DNA from 3 places in the Blautia sp. MSK.20.85 genome. Region 2 is predicted to be linked to each of the others. Evidence: riboswitches for the same ligand, from Rfam matches in the RefSeq annotation. Region 2 holds a riboswitch; each other region holds the start of a gene.
What was found. Region 2 has a riboswitch for cobalamin ahead of G5B12_RS09750 (cysteine-rich small domain-containing protein). Riboswitches for the same ligand answer to the same signal wherever they lie in the genome.

Region 1 (5,125 bases), on a different contig from region 2:
ATCGCCTGATGATGAAAAGAATTCACCCGGATCTCCCGGTTCCCATAAGTCTTTTCCAATATACTGTCTTTGGCAATGCTCACTTTATGCCACGCCACATTTCTCGGGTACTTATCCCCGAAATGATGTTCAAACCCCCCTTCTTTTTCCAGATCCTGATACAGGGTTCCGCCGCAGGCCACATTCATGATCTGAATGCCACGGCAGATCCCGAGGATCGGCTTTTTCTTTTCCATCATAAAATATCTGGAAATCGCAATATCCTGCTCATCCCGCATGGGCATGATCGTTCCGCAGTACCCTTTTGGAAACGCCCCGTACCGCTCCGGCCCTACATCATGTCCGCCGGAGATCAGCACTCCGTCCAGCTGTTCCAGGAACGGTTTCGCCGCCTCCAGATCTCCATACTGCGGGATCAGCACAGGAATCGCACCGGCTTTCTCCAGGATATACACATAATCACCGCTGACAAAGTCCCAGTCCTGCCCGGTGATCCCCATGCCCGAAACCATTCCAACAGCATCCCTGTAGTCAAAATTACAGGTAACGCCGATCACAGGTTTTCTTTCCCTCATCCTTCTCCTCTTTCCACCAAAAAATGGTCGCTTTTACAGATATTCTACCGCAAATCCATACTTCCTACAATAGTCATCGACTCTGGTATTTTTTCTGCACAGGATCTTTGTCCCTTTATTTATGATCCATTCTCCCAGCACTTCTGGATCCCCGGAAAATTCCACTGTTTTCAACATACTGCACCCGTGAAACGCCCATTTTTCCACAGTTTCCACATATTCCGGAACCCGGACATATTCCAGATTTCTGCACTTCAGAAAAGCGCTCTCTCCAATAAATTTCAGCTTTTGAGGAAGTTCCAGCTTCTGCAGTCCGGTCTGATAAAACGCCTCTCTTTCAATCCGCTCCACAGACTGAGGAATTTTTATCTCTGTCAGATTCCCACATTTATAAAATGCCCTTCGCCCAATCTCAGTGATCATTTCCGGAAGCACTACTCCGGAAAGTTCCTGGCACTCCATAAAAGCTTCTGCCGGAATTCGGATGATTTTCTTATTCTCTTCAAAAACTGTCTTCTGCAGTCTTTTACACCCGTACAAAACCCCTTTTCCAATATATTCTGTTGTAGCCGGGATTTCAAAACTTCTCAGGTTTACACAACCGGAAAAAGCTCTGTTTTTTATAACTTTTATTTTCTCTGATCTTACTGTTCGAAGCCTTGTACATCCGGCGAAACTTTCTCTGCCAATCTCTCTGACGCAGTTTTCCAGGCTCACTTCTCTGATCCGGATATTATTCTTCAGTGCCTCGTCCCCGATTCGGCTATAAGGCTGTCCGATAACAAGAATTCTCTCTCCGTGTTTCTCTGCACATCCTCTTACAAATGTTTTTTCTCTTTCTTTCTGCGAACGCCACACCAGTGTTTTCTGCATTTTTTAACCTCTCAACAAAAAAACGGATGCAATACCCTGAAAGATATCGCATCCGTATATAATGATCATGTTTTCAACAATACCATCTGCTACCGCAATATCTCTGAATTCAGGAAATGTTTCTTTCTGTGTCCCGAAAAATAGGTACACAAAACCAAACAATCTCCCCCTCCATTTATCATTGCGTGTAATAACTGGTAGCAGCTTTAAGCAGGTATCCTGGCTTATGTAATCACGATCCCTCCCCTTCTCATACAGATCCGTACAATGGTTACAGAAAGATCTAAACAAATACAGTAGCACGACTGCCTGGGATTCTCACCCTGTTCCCTCTTGGCCCTGCCGATGTGGCAGAGAACTTAAAACCGGTAATTGTTTTTTCTCCATATTTAACTGTTCAGAAATTATAACACACTTCTTTTTCTGTGACAATCCCGTGAATCAGAGTTATAGGCGGGGTTATTTCATAATGATCAGTATTTATTTTACAGTTACACGGCATTTGTAAGAAACTTTTCCGGATCTTACTGTAATTACCGCAGTTCCTTTTTTCACACCTCTGACCACACCTTTGGAACTTACTGTGACAACAGCCTTATTGGAGGAACTGTATGTAAGTTTTTCAGCAGATGTTATTGGTCTGCGTATCGGCTTTAAGGTCGTTGTCTTTCCTTTACTGATGGTTATTCTGGACTGCAGTCCGGTTATGGCCGCAGTTCTTACTGTTCCTTTCTGTACAACGACTTTCAGTTTCGCCGTTTTTTTGCTTGCCAGAGTTACTGTGATATAAGCAGTACCTGTCTTTTTCTGTGCGGTGATCACACCTTTTTTATCTACTTTTACAATTGCAGTATTGCTGGATTTCCAGGACTTCACGGAATCTCCTTTTGCAAGACCACTGACTTTCACTTTGCTAGTAGATTTTCCCGGATTCAGACGAATTCCATATGCGTTCAGTTTGATCGTTGGTTTCAGTTTGCTTCCTGAATTCTTTGTTTCTTTTTTGGCACATACAGAACAGGTTCTTGTGATCTGTTTCGGTGCAAAAACAGTTGCAGATTTCGTTGTCTTCCAGGAACTCCACTTATGTGCTGCAAGAGCTGTTGATTCGGTCTTTTTCTCTCCGCACCAGGTACAGGTATAAGATTTTGTTCCTTTTGTCTTACAGGTGGATTTCTTTGTTACTGTTCCTGCATCCCAGCTGTGTTTTGCATGTTCTCCTTTGTTTTTCAGATCCCAGTATGTTGTCTCCTTATTTACAAAACGTCTGTAAGAATCCAGTGCCTGAAGTGCCTGTACTGTAGACATTTCGCTGGATTTTGAAATTGACATGGAATGTGAAAAACCATTGTCGCTCTGAATATAACCAGTCAGATTTGTGATCATATTCATATTTACAGTACCAAAATCATCGCTTAACGGATCAATTCCCATAGAAGTCAGTGCCAGAAGAACCTGGGCTGTACTTTCACAGGTACCATATCCGAAATCATCTCCCATGGCATTTGCCAGGTAAGTGAGTGCTTTGTCTGAAATATTTTTTGCGGCTGTATTATGGTTTCTGTAGACAGCAAGGGCCTGCAGCGCCATGGCTGTAATATCAGAGCTTCCTCCTTTTGCATCGGTAAGTCCGATTCCACCGGTTGTCGGATTCTGGAATTCTCCAAGTGCCCTGATGATGGAAGCACGGTTCCATTTCGCATTTCCCGGGATCTGGATATCTGCGGCATCCAGAGCGATCAATGCATAGATCAGTTCATTGGAACCATTTTTCAGTTTTTCAGAATTGTAGATCATCGCTGCAAGGTTTACACCGTCAACATTTGTGATGTCTTTTCCCATAGCTGTTAATGCAAGAGACACTCGCTCAATATCTGTAGGTTTCTGGTCTGCACTCCAGCCTTTTACAGTCGCACATACAGACTCGTAATATGCGTCCAGTTTATCCTGGTCAATGGTCTGTCCGCTGCGGAGAAGAGCATATACCACCCACTCATCTCCATACTGATATCCTTTTTCCTGATGAAGGTCTGTAAGATAAGAAACTGCTTTCTCAACGTCTTCAGACGCAAGTTTTTTGTTGTCTGTATCCTGTCCGTCACCTTTTGTTACTGTGAGCCTGATCTTTACAGGTTCCGGAGAATTGGTCTGGTCAACCGGTGTACCGGTAGCGATCACCGTTCCCTCGCCGATTCCCGTGATCCTGTAATCGGTTCCGATAAAGTAGTTGTTTGTATCTGGTGCTCCATCCTGACGTTTCCAGTAGCCACTTGTTTTCTTTGTAATGACTACAACACCTTTTTTGTCAAAAGTCCATTTCATGGATGGATCTGTCACGTTGTATCCCTGGTCAGAAATCTCTCCGGTAAAGCTCAGATCGATATCCTGACTTTCTCCTGATCTTACGGTTACCTCTGTTACAGGAGAAGTGACTGAAGTCAGTGGATTCTTATATACAAACTCAACCTCAGAAGTTCCGGTAATGGTACGTGTCTTTCCTGTTTCCGGATCTGTATCTTTAATTTCTGCTGTGTAAGTTACTTTTCCGGACTGTTTCGGAACAAATACTTTGGAACCGTTGCTGTAATATCCGATCGTATCATCACTGCTTGTAATGGTCCAGTCAGATGCATAACTTGCATTGGTCGGAGTTACTACGGCACTTCCCGGAATCGGGTTAAATGCAACTCTGCCGTCCTCTTCCTGACCGTCACTGTTTGCATTTCTTCCATGGATCACCTGCTGTCCGGACATTCCCGGTACAATGGATTCGATCGGCACATATGTAGATGTCAGATCTACTTTTGCAGAGATATCCGGCTGTGCCTTGGAGCTTACGGTGATAGAGGAAGTTCCCGGTTTCAGAAAGAAGAATGAACTGTAACTTTCATCATTACTGATCACAGATCCGTCAGCGGCTTTATACAGGAAACTTGAAAAAGCCATATCGCTGAAATCATCTTCCCCTGTATATTTTCCCTGAACCTGGATCTTCTTAGTCTCGGAACCTGCTACCGTAAAGCTTCCGTTTGTTATATCCTGTCCGTCAATAAGAAGTCTGACTGCTTCGATCTTCTTTGTTGTGGCGATCACAGAAACATACGCAACAACTTTACTGGAACCGTCACTGTTTATCTGTGTTGCTGTGATAAGTGTTTTTCCGTTTCTGTATACATACAGATCTCCGGAAGAAAGGTCCATTGCCATTGCTCCGGACGGCTTCATCTCTGTACAGTTCCACTCCAGATGACTACCCTCCGGTGCCTGATAATCCTTAAGGCTTAATCTACCTGCAACTTTAAATGCATTGACAGAATCCGGAGATACCTGCAGACGGGAATCTGTCAGGGTTTCTTTTGCACTTCCATTATAAGCAGAAAATTCTACCTGATACTGATTTTCTGCTGGAAGTTCCGGCCACACTTCAGTGTCCGGTTTATAGGACTGGTTTTCTCCAAAGTACGGGAATCCTTCACTGCTCTGTCCCCATTTTGTACCATTGTCTCCACGTCCGTTATTCAGGACATCAACCAGATCCAGCGTCTTCATTTCTGTCTCATCCCTGGATGTGGAATTTACCAGAACTCCCTCCGGTACAGACGGCATGGACAGGGTATCTGTCCAGTAACAGTTCTTTACAAGTCCTGGATCATCCGCAGTTTCATACTGTGCAAACA
Region 2 (5,125 bases):
TCATAAAACTCATCAAAGGTCTTCATCTCTGTGACATCGCCTGTCCTGACACCGATCTGGACTCCTTTATCCATACCATTGGAGAAAACCATCTCCAGCGGGCGGCACATATTGAAGAATGCCGCATCATGCCAGCCGTCTGTCTTACCGGCTTTCTGCGGTTCTACGCATCCAATGATGTTATATTCCCTGGCATCTGCAAGAGAAAGTCCTCTGTTCTGCAGCGCCGGAATGATAACCTCATCATTATAATAAGCCGGAAGTCCGATTCCTGTTCTTGTAAGCTCTGCAGCTTTGATCAGGAATTCATGTGGAGATCCGTTCCATACTCTTACAGAAAGAGACGGTGCCGGAAGATGCACATGCATGGATGCCTGAATACACATAAAGGAAAGATCGTTGGTCACATCCTCACCGTCTTTATTCTGGCCGCCTGCGATCAGGTTCTGGAAAAGGCTGTAGCCTGCAAAACCTTCTGCTGATGCAGCATCACGGCATTTGTTCAGATCGTTTAATTTTACCCAGATACAGTCCATCAGTTCCTGAGCAAACTCTCTGGTAAGATTACCTGCCTCCATATCACTCTTGTAATACGGATACATGTACTGGTCAAAACGTCCCGGTGAAATGGAATGTCCGCTGCTCTCCATCTGGATCAGCTGCTGTACGAACCAGAAAGACTGGCAGGCTTCATAGAAATTACGGGCACCTTTCTCCGGCACACGTGTACAGTTGGACGCAATCTGGAGAAGCTCCTGTTTTCTGGTCGGATCCTGACACTGATATGCCATCTGCTCTGCAAGCTCTGCATAACGATGCGCATAATCAATAACAGCCTGGCAGCTTAAGATCACTGCTTCCAGGAAACGTGACTTCTTCGCATAATCACCATCTCCCACATTACTTTCATCCAGTTCTTTCTGTGCTTTGGCAATGATACCCTCATAACCAATTGCCAGAACTTCCTCATATTTAACCGTTACATGTCCTACACCATTGTAGAAATAATTTCCCGGTGTAAAAATGTTGTGGTCAATGGCAAGGATCGCTTCCGGAGCCATATAGGAAGTCGCAAGCTCGCTGGTAGTCTTACCCTTCCAGTATTTATGTACCTCCCGAAGATCCGCCTTGGTCTCCTCCGAAATATAAAATGGATCAGCAGTTCTGGTAGCCACCGTATCCAGTTCATCCTCCAGCCACTGGAAAGAATACTCCGGGAATGTCTGACATCCTCTTGGTGCCAGGGTGCTGCTTCCGACGATCAGTTCCTCATCACGGATGATGATCGGAATGTTATGCAGGATATGGGCAAAAGCCTTCGCTCTGCGTGTGATGATCGGCTCGTCTTCAGTTTCCTTGTAGGACTCTGTGACCAGTTTCGCTCTGGCAGATTCGATCACCGGCATCTTGGCATAAAGATTATCCACAAGATGTGTGATCCTGTCTGTTTTCGGGATATCTGCTATATGAAATTTCTCCATGATTCTCCTTTCTCATAACCGGTTGTTTCTGGTGATCTGTCTGCCTCTACGCTTCCAGAACCGCTCCTGTCCGGCTATGTGCTCATGTAGTTTTATTATACCTTACCCCTACTTCGATGTCAACGAAATCCAACATGTGTTTCTAGCTGTTTTTGTGGTTTTTATCGGTTGTTCCCTGTTGATTTTATTTGTTTTTTGTATTTTTATGTTTTTCTCTATTGACTTTGTTTTTCTGCTCTGCCATACTTAGATTTATATAGGAATTCCTTTGTTTTTCAGAAAAAATTTATGCAAAGCGGACATTCGTATTCCGCTCTGTCACATGTTCTCAAACAGTAAAAGAGGTGTATTTTTATGTATCTTTCTGATATGCATACCCACTCCATCGCCAGTGGTCACGGCACGGAATGTACCATCACAAACATGGCACGCGCAGCTGCCGAGAAAGGTCTCCGGCTTCTCGGGATCACTGATCACGGTCCCGGCACTCTGGCAGCCGGAACTTCCTCCTATTTCCGCAGCCTTACCTATTCTCCGAAAAAACATTTCGGAGTAGATCTGCTCTACGGAATCGAACTGAATATTCTGGACCGGAAGGGAACTGTAGATCTGGATCAGGAATTATTATGCAAACTTGATTATGCCATTGCAAGCATGCATACCTGGAACTACCGTCCCGGTACCAGAGACGAGAACACAGAAGCTTTTGTCAATGTCATGAAGAATCCCTGTGTCAAAATCCTCGGTCACAGCGACAACACCCATTATCCGGTAAATTATGATGTTCTTGCCCGAACTGCCAGAGAAACCGGAACAATCTTTGAAATTAACGAAGCTTCCCTGGCTCCATATGGCTACCGTGGTGATACCAGAGAAAACTGTTATGAGATTCTCCGCTGCTGCCGCAAATATCATCTGCCGCTGCTGCTCTCCAGTGACAGTCACGGTCCGGAACACATCGGTGATTTTACCTGTGCTGCTGAATTTGTTCATCAGGCCATGTTCCCGGAACAGCTGATTCTGAACAATCAGCTTCCAAGATTGAAGGTATTTCTGCAGACCAGATGATCTGGTAAAACAGTAAGATCGAATATACATAAAATGTATCCGAATACACATTCATGTTTGACTCACAACCAAAAAAGCCAGCTCGGACACATTTTACCATGTGTCCGAGCTAGCTTATTATTTCGGGTTATATTATATTTTCTTTATTATCATTTCTCATCTGCCTGAGAATTCTCTCTCTGCTTTCTTATCATATCCGCAAGTTCCTGATATTTTCCTGTGATATATCCATAATTCTCTCTTCTGTGAGGAAGTTTACACGCAGTGCAGTCCTTGATTCCGCTTTCCGTAAAATGGAAATTACCACCGCATTTATCTCCCAGTGCATACAGCGGACAATAACAGAACAGGCAGTTAAAATTTTCCGGATCTGCTCCTTTATGGCATGGAAAATACTCGCATTTTTTGTGGCTGAAATAGGAATATTCTTTTCCCTCCCAATATGGTTTCTCCATGGTTCTTATCTCCTCCCGGATCATGCACTCTCTTAATTTTTCCGTAAAAAAAGAGGTAGCGATCCCACCCCGGGGTAGAAATATAATCCGTTCATGAGTGCGCGGAGGGAACGAATGTATCCGGAGTAGTATCGCCTGCCATTTAATCATGTATAATTCATATGAACAGGCGCATTCCATAAAAAAATGCCTACTCTCGTAAAAAAGTAGACAACGTCCCAGGGGTGCGGAGTCCCTGAAATGGTTGTTACACTTTACACGGAAGTTTAACCTCGCCATAACAAGCAGGTTTCCTGGCTCCGGGATCATGGCTCGTCTCTCCTTCTCATACATAGGTACAATGGATTCTGAGATTCGCTCCTCCGTTACAGTGACCGGATCGCTCAGGTTTCTCACCTGATTCCCTTTTCTGCTGGCTTCTGATAATCCATGACTGTCAGATGCCCTCAGCACTTGCTATGTTCAATATGGAATTATACTGACATTATAATAACACCCTGTTAATTATATGTCAATACTGTTTCAGATTTTTTTGATATAAATTCACTGTTTCCTTATAAGAAACAGCCTGGCGGAATATGCCGCCAGGCTGTTCAATATCTTCATCTTAATAAATTTTATATGGTTCGTGATTATACAAGACGTCTTACAGAAACAATCGTTCTGTATGTCGCATCGTTACTGATCTTAATACCATCCTGAGAATTGGATGCATGTACGATCTGTCCATTGCCCATGTAAATAGCCACATGTCCACCATAGCAGATCAGATCTCCTGGCTGGGCATCTGCATAAGATACCTCAGTACCTGCATTCTGCTGCTCATAGGAAGTTCTCGGAAGGCTTACGCCAAAGTTGGCATATACACTCTGTACAAAACCGGAGCAGTCTGCACCATTGGTAAGGCTTGTTCCGCCCCATACGTATGGATTTCCAACAAACTGTGTCGCATAATCTACAACAGAAGAACCTGAGCCACTGTAGGAAGAAGAGCTTCCACTGTCAGAAGAAGTATCTTCGGAAGTATCTCCGCTGTTATCATAATCCGCGTCTGTATTGGCTTCTGCATCGTCTGTGTTGGTATCTTCTGTTTCATCGCCTGTTATGGCATTACCGTCTTCATCATACTGAGTATCATCGTTCTCTCCATCTGCTGTGTCTGTATCTTCATCCACATACTCAGTATCATCTTCAGCAGCGTCCTCGTCTGTATTTACGATCTCATCACCGTTCTCATCATACTGCACATCTTCTTCGCTGTCAGCTTCTTCATCCTGCTGCGCCTGTGCTTCTGCTTCTGCACGGGCCTGTGCTTCTGCCTCTGCCTGTGCTCTTGCAGCTGCTTCTGCTTCTGCCTGACGTCTCGCTTCCTCTTCTGCCGCGATACGCTCTGCCTCCAGACGCTGAAGCTCTGCTGTCTGCTCTGCAAGAAGGTTCGCATAGTCTGTAGCCTGCTGCTGTGCATAAGCGATCTCATTGTCATAATCCGCAGATGTGGCACGCTTCTCATCCAGCTGTACCTGCAGATTCTGTGACTCAGCCTCGTACTCCTGCTTCATTCCCTCAAGTTCTGCCTTCTCCTGTGTATACTGAGCTTCCAGGTTGGCAACCTGCTGAATGGTATTGGAATACTTCTCAAGGCTCTTTCTGTCCTGTTCATATGTCTTCTGTGTGTACTCAGCTTTCGTGAGAAGATCTGACAGGTTCTCTGCATTAAGCATCATCTGGAACCATGCATCATCTCCACCTTTCTCATAGAGATACTGAATACGCTTCTTCATTGCCTCATACTGCTTGGTCTTGGCATTCTTAGCCTTCTCAAGGTTCGTCTGGGTAGAAGCAATATCAGCTTCTTTATTAGAGATGTCTCCCTCCAGTGTCTGGATTGAAACCATCACGTTTACAAGATTGGCATCAAGAGTGGAAATTTCGCCTTCAATCTGTGATTTCTGTGCGGAAAGATCATCCAATCTGGAATAAGTCGCATTCAGCTGTTCATTGGTTGCATCCATTTCCTGCTGAAGTGCTGCCTCATCTTCTCTTGTTGCGCTTACGCTGACTACCTGTGCTCCGCTGATGATGAGCGCCAGTGTCAGACATAATATTCTTTTCTTCATGACT
Region 3 (5,125 bases), on a different contig from region 2:
TGAACCTTTAAAGGCTCTGCCTTTTCATTGAGATCATATGTAATGGTCTCCTCCGACAGGTCCTCCGTGATCACCGGCAATTTTTTTTCTGCTGTGTCAGAAGCTTCTGATCCAAACGATCCGAAATCGGAACTTTCGTCTGTTTCTGCCGCCATAATTGAAACAGGAGCTCCCGGCTGCCCCACAAGAGCAGCCGTCAGCATCAGTGCCAGAAATTTTTTTCTCTGCATATCTTTTACTCCCTTTGCTGTCACTCACCGTTATATTCCGCACCGACATCCGCGCCAAGACCATTGCAGGTAAAGCACCACACAATGTCGTCTCCGTCCTCCAGTGTGTACTTGGAACATCCGTAATTCGGGAACCATCCGTTTACTTTATACATCCATCCGGACTGTGCTCCACAGTCAAATTCATACAGGTTGTTGATTCCCTGAATATAGTAACTGTCATACATAGGCGTCCAGGAATATTCCAGCTGGATTCCGGCGTACTCACAAACTCTCTGAAGTACTTCAAAAACGGTTTCTCCCTCTGTAAACTCTACGGTACTGGTATCCAGGATCACTCCGTTTGCCGGCACATAAGCTTCTTTTCCGGCTGTCAGATTGTCCATATTATTAAGGATGGTATCGCAGAGGATCGTGATGGTACACTGCTTGGTATCCTGAGAATCCCCGTCACCGGAACCATCATCAGAACTGCCGTCATCGGATACATCTCCATCACTGCCTGCGGTGTCTTCTCCGGAAGAATCCGTCTCATCCTGAGAAGCATCCGGTGTGTATTCCTGTGTTGTGTTCTCTCCGCTGCCTGCAGTGTCTGCGGTATTTCCGTCTGTTGTATCGGAATTCTGTTTCGCAGATCCATCTGCAGACTTTTTATCATCCGATTTTTCTGAAGTCTTCGGAATCTTGTTTGTAGAATTTAAACTCTTCTCAAGAGCTGCTTTCTTCTCTGCGGCTCTGTCATCCAGAACTTTCTGAAGTTCCTCCGGTGTAAAACATAAACTGTCTTTATCTGCGCATCCCAGCAGCTGCTGGATCATATATTCATTTAATGCTCCTGCTGAGATCTTACTTGTTTCTACTTTCCAGCTTCCGTCCTCACTTTTTGTCATCTGAGCACTTTCGCCGGCTGTTACGGTTGTGGTTTTTCCGTCCGCTCCGGCCAGTTCCACTTCATCCTTAAATACATACACAGCGCCGCTTCCGGACTGTGCGCTTACGGAAAAGACTCCTGTCTCAAAGGTAAGCGTATTTTCATCAAGAGCGATCTCTGCTTTTCCCACAGAATCCGTAAGATCCGCAAAAACCTCTCCCTGATCCGCAGTAAGTTTCAAATTGTTTTTTTCTACGGATTCCGCAGTAAGTTTCGTATTTGCGTTAAGTGAAAGTGTATTGTTTTCTCCGGCTGAAAGCTCCGCTGTGGTTCCGTTCTTCGTCTCAAGAATATCTCCGGCTCTCAATGCCACATTTTTTTCCAGGCCGTAGCCCACACCGTTTCTCTGAATATTGGCCACACCTTTTACGTTCTTTGTCATAAGAACGCTGTCCGATCCTTTATCAAACCATCCTTTCAGATTTCCCACTGCCATCACTCCGCATCCGGCAATGACCAGGATCAGTACTACCATGATCACATTAAACAGCGTCTTTTTCCTCTTACTTTCCATTCTTCCTCCTTTTCTCTGCACAAAAAAAGCAACAAAAAAGGTAACGGAAAATAATCCCTCTTTTCCAAGGGGATTCCGTTACCTGATAGATGTTCCTATGCGCAAACCAATGCTACCTTACATGAAAGAAAAACCGCCCGCCGACTGTACGGCATCGCACTTACATGTACAGGAATCACACCTGTTTGCACGTCTTTCTTTTCTATGAAATTTTATACTGAAATTATAGTTTATTTCCTCTTGTCTGTCAAACGAAAACCCGGAAAACAATTGTATCTGTCCTTTTTCTGTGATATAATAATCAGACACCCAAAAATATTAAATATAGACGTTTTCAAGTTCCGGTTTTTTCCTGCAGAAAACCGGATTAAAAGGGAATAAGGTGAGAATCCTCAACAGACGTGCTACTGTATTTGCTTAGTTTATCCGTGAACCATTGTAATTTATCGTATAAGAAGGGGATAAACGTGACTGCATAAGTCAGGAGATCTGCTTGGAAATACTGCCGGCTATTACACGTATGATAAATGGAGAATTCTTTTTTGACATCGTATCTGCCTGTGATGCGGTGTCTTTTTTTATGTTGAAGGAGACTTTTTTATGTCAGGTACTTATTACAGATCCAGTCGTGTCATTTCCAAAAACAACGCAAGAAACTATCTTTCCTCAAATGTAAAGATCCCTGCGCCAATTGAATATATCGCGTCGGAAGCTTTTCAGAAAAAGACCAAGATCTCCTCTGTCTGTTTTCCGGACACGCTTAAAAATATCGGCGCCAGAACCTTTCAGGGCTGCACTCTTCTGAAAGAAGTATTGCTTCCCACCCAGGTGGAAAATATGGGATCCAACGTATTTTCTCAATGTAATTCCCTGAAAAAAGTCATTCTTCCTCAGGCACTTTCTTCTATCCCGAGAGCCGCCTTTCAGGAGAACCGAAAGCTTGGATGTGTGATCTTTCCCCATGATTCACAGATTTCCCGGATCCGCTCCGAAGCTTTTTCACAGTGTACCTCCCTGGAATCCCTTCAGCTGTCTTCCGCACTTACCCTCATCGAAGACCGTGCTTTTTACCGCTGTAAAAATCTCCGTTCCGTGGATTTCCCGGAAGGTCTGAAACGTATCGGAAAAGAGGCTTTTTATTTTTGTGCCATAGAAGAACTTCATCTTCCCCAGTCCCTGGAATTTTTGGACGAAAGCGCATTTTTTAAGTGTATGAATCTTACTTATGTCTGTCTTCCCACAAATATCCATTATATCGGCAAATGGGTATTCCACGGATGTAACCGTATGAAATATCTGGAGATCCGACACGATCCCGATTTTATCGGGCCATGGATCATCAACCGTGCCTGTACCATCCGGTGTTATAAAGGTTCCAAAGTAGATGAGTATTGTAAGGAATTTGATTTTAAAGTTGAATATTTATGATCAAATGATCAAAAACGGCATTTTTTCACATTTCATTCTGTGAAAAAATGCCGCTTTTATTTTTCAGGGGATAACAGCTTTATTTAACTGTTACCTTGCATGTTACTTTTTTGCTTCCGCTCTTTACGGTGATCACTGCTGTTCCTGCTTTTTTTGCTGTGATCACACCTGTGCTGCTTACGGTTGCCACGTTCTTATTGGAAGAAGTGTAAGTAATCTTCTCACCGGATGTGAACGGTGTACGTACCGGTTTCAGGGTTGTCTTTGCTCCTTTTTTCAGAGTAAGGGCAGATTTTACACCTGTGATCTTTGTTGTTTTTACTGTAGATTTCTGAACAGTTACTGTGATATAAGCTTTCTTTTTGCTCTTTAAGGTTACGGAAACTTTTGCTGTACCAGCTGTTTTTCCGGCTTTAATCACACCTTTGCTGCTTACAGTTACGATCTTTTTGTTGGTAGTTCCCCATGCCTTTACAGCATCACCGTTGGCAAGTCCTGTTACTTTCACTCTGGATGTGGACTGATTTACTTTCAGAGTGATCTTTGTTGCGTTCAGTTTCAGGGTTGGAGTCAGTTTTTTGCCGTAAGGTCTGGTTGTCTTTGTTTTATAACCGCATTTGGAGCAGACTTTTGTCTGTACTGCCGGTTTGAATACGGTTGCTTTTGTTGTTGTTTTCCAGGTGTAAGTATGTCTTGTCTTCGGGATACTTACTGTCTTTGTTGCGCCGCAGACTGTACAGGTATATGTTTTCACACCTGCTGTTGTACAGGTAGCTGCTTTTGTTACTTTACCTTTGTCATAGGTATGTGCTGCATATCCGTTCTTTCTCTCATTGCTGGAGATGTTGCACCAGGAATTTTCGTTTTTGGAATTTGCACATTCATGCCAGTGGGCGTTTTTGTCAAATGTCCATGCTGTCTCCCAGACATGATTCTCTTCTTCCGGATAGTAGTCTGTGTAATGAAGAACGATCTGGTCATTGTTCTTTACTTCCTGCTCGGAAACTCCAAGATCCGGATAAGAGCCGTTTAATGTATACATCCATCCGCTGTATTTTCCGTTTGTAAACTCGCCAAGTGTAACATCACCTTTTGTGATGGACGCAATGTAGTTTCCGGATGGATTCTCGCATGTCATGTTGTTGGCAAGTAATGCTGCGTCAATGACATCTTTTGCCGTAGAGCCTTCTACAACGGTATACTCACTCTGCTCCAGCCAGGTCTCCAGATTTCCTGCATAGTAGGTATGATACTGATGATCTTTATCACTGTCGTGAACCTGGTCACCTAAGATCGTAAGGGAAACTTTGATCTTCGGCACTACCAGTTTGGTAAGCTTATCTGCATCTGCACCGAGAGGATCATCGGTACGGTTATGCTGTGCTTTCGTTGCACCGGAAATACTTGGCCTTCCGTTTTCTGAATTGTAATAAGTTACGCCTTCCACAGGTGTGGGATTTGCATAATTTGTATCAACGAAATCGATCGCTCCGATTCCTTTTACATCTTTACAGGTATACTCATTGTTCTCGATGATGTTGTATTTATCAATACCTTTGATGTAACCGATCACACCGCCGACACGTGTTCCGTTTGTTGCGCTTACCGTTCCCTCAAAGGAGTTGTTCTGAATATACTGGATACCGTTGTCCCAGCACTGTACCATACCGGTCTCAGAACCAAGGATACCACCTACATAGTCATTTCCTGTGATCGTTCCGTTGGAATAGCAGTCCTGAATCGTTACACCTGGTGTGTTCGGCGCAGAAGATTCACCCCACCGTGTTCCGCCGTATCCGCCGCCGGAAATACCACCTGCGTAATTTCCGCTTGCAGTTACGGTTCCGTAGAACTTACAGTTTTTCAGTGCATAGGTTCCCATAGACTGACCTTTGTTTCCGCTGATACCGCCTACGTATTTTGTTCCGTAGACATCTGCGTAACTTACGCAGTTCTCGATAGTTCCGTTGAAGTCACCACCAAAGGAACCGATATTGGACTGTGCTTTGTCATATCCGATCA

Region 1: linked by a shared signal. The riboswitch ahead of G5B12_RS09485 (leucine-rich repeat domain-containing protein) and the one ahead of G5B12_RS09750 (cysteine-rich small domain-containing protein) in region 2 are both predicted to bind cobalamin.
Region 3: linked by a shared signal. The riboswitch ahead of G5B12_RS13650 (leucine-rich repeat domain-containing protein) and the one ahead of G5B12_RS09750 (cysteine-rich small domain-containing protein) in region 2 are both predicted to bind cobalamin.

Annotation. Positions count from the first base shown of each region.
Region 1 covers NZ_JAAIUN010000014.1:22,239-27,363, forward strand. The annotation lists gene G5B12_RS09480 (gamma-glutamyl-gamma-aminobutyrate hydrolase family protein) at 1-575, opposite strand, end outside; gene G5B12_RS09485 (leucine-rich repeat domain-containing protein) at 609-1,448, opposite strand; cobalamin riboswitch at 1,641-1,826, opposite strand; gene G5B12_RS09490 (Ig-like domain-containing protein) at 1,929-5,125, opposite strand, start outside.
Region 2 covers NZ_JAAIUN010000015.1:6,930-12,054, forward strand. The annotation lists gene G5B12_RS09740 (glycyl radical protein) at 1-1,481, opposite strand, end outside; gene G5B12_RS09745 (phosphatase) at 1,836-2,549, shown strand; gene G5B12_RS09750 (cysteine-rich small domain-containing protein) at 2,699-3,004, opposite strand; cobalamin riboswitch at 3,271-3,473, opposite strand; gene G5B12_RS09755 (C40 family peptidase) at 3,637-5,121, opposite strand.
Region 3 covers NZ_JAAIUN010000030.1:12,325-17,449, reverse strand. The annotation lists gene G5B12_RS13660 (prenyltransferase/squalene oxidase repeat-containing protein) at 1-230, opposite strand, end outside; gene G5B12_RS17590 (DUF4430 domain-containing protein) at 251-1,675, opposite strand; cobalamin riboswitch at 1,995-2,186, shown strand; gene G5B12_RS13650 (leucine-rich repeat domain-containing protein) at 2,276-3,103, shown strand; gene G5B12_RS13645 (DUF4430 domain-containing protein) at 3,183-5,125, opposite strand, start outside.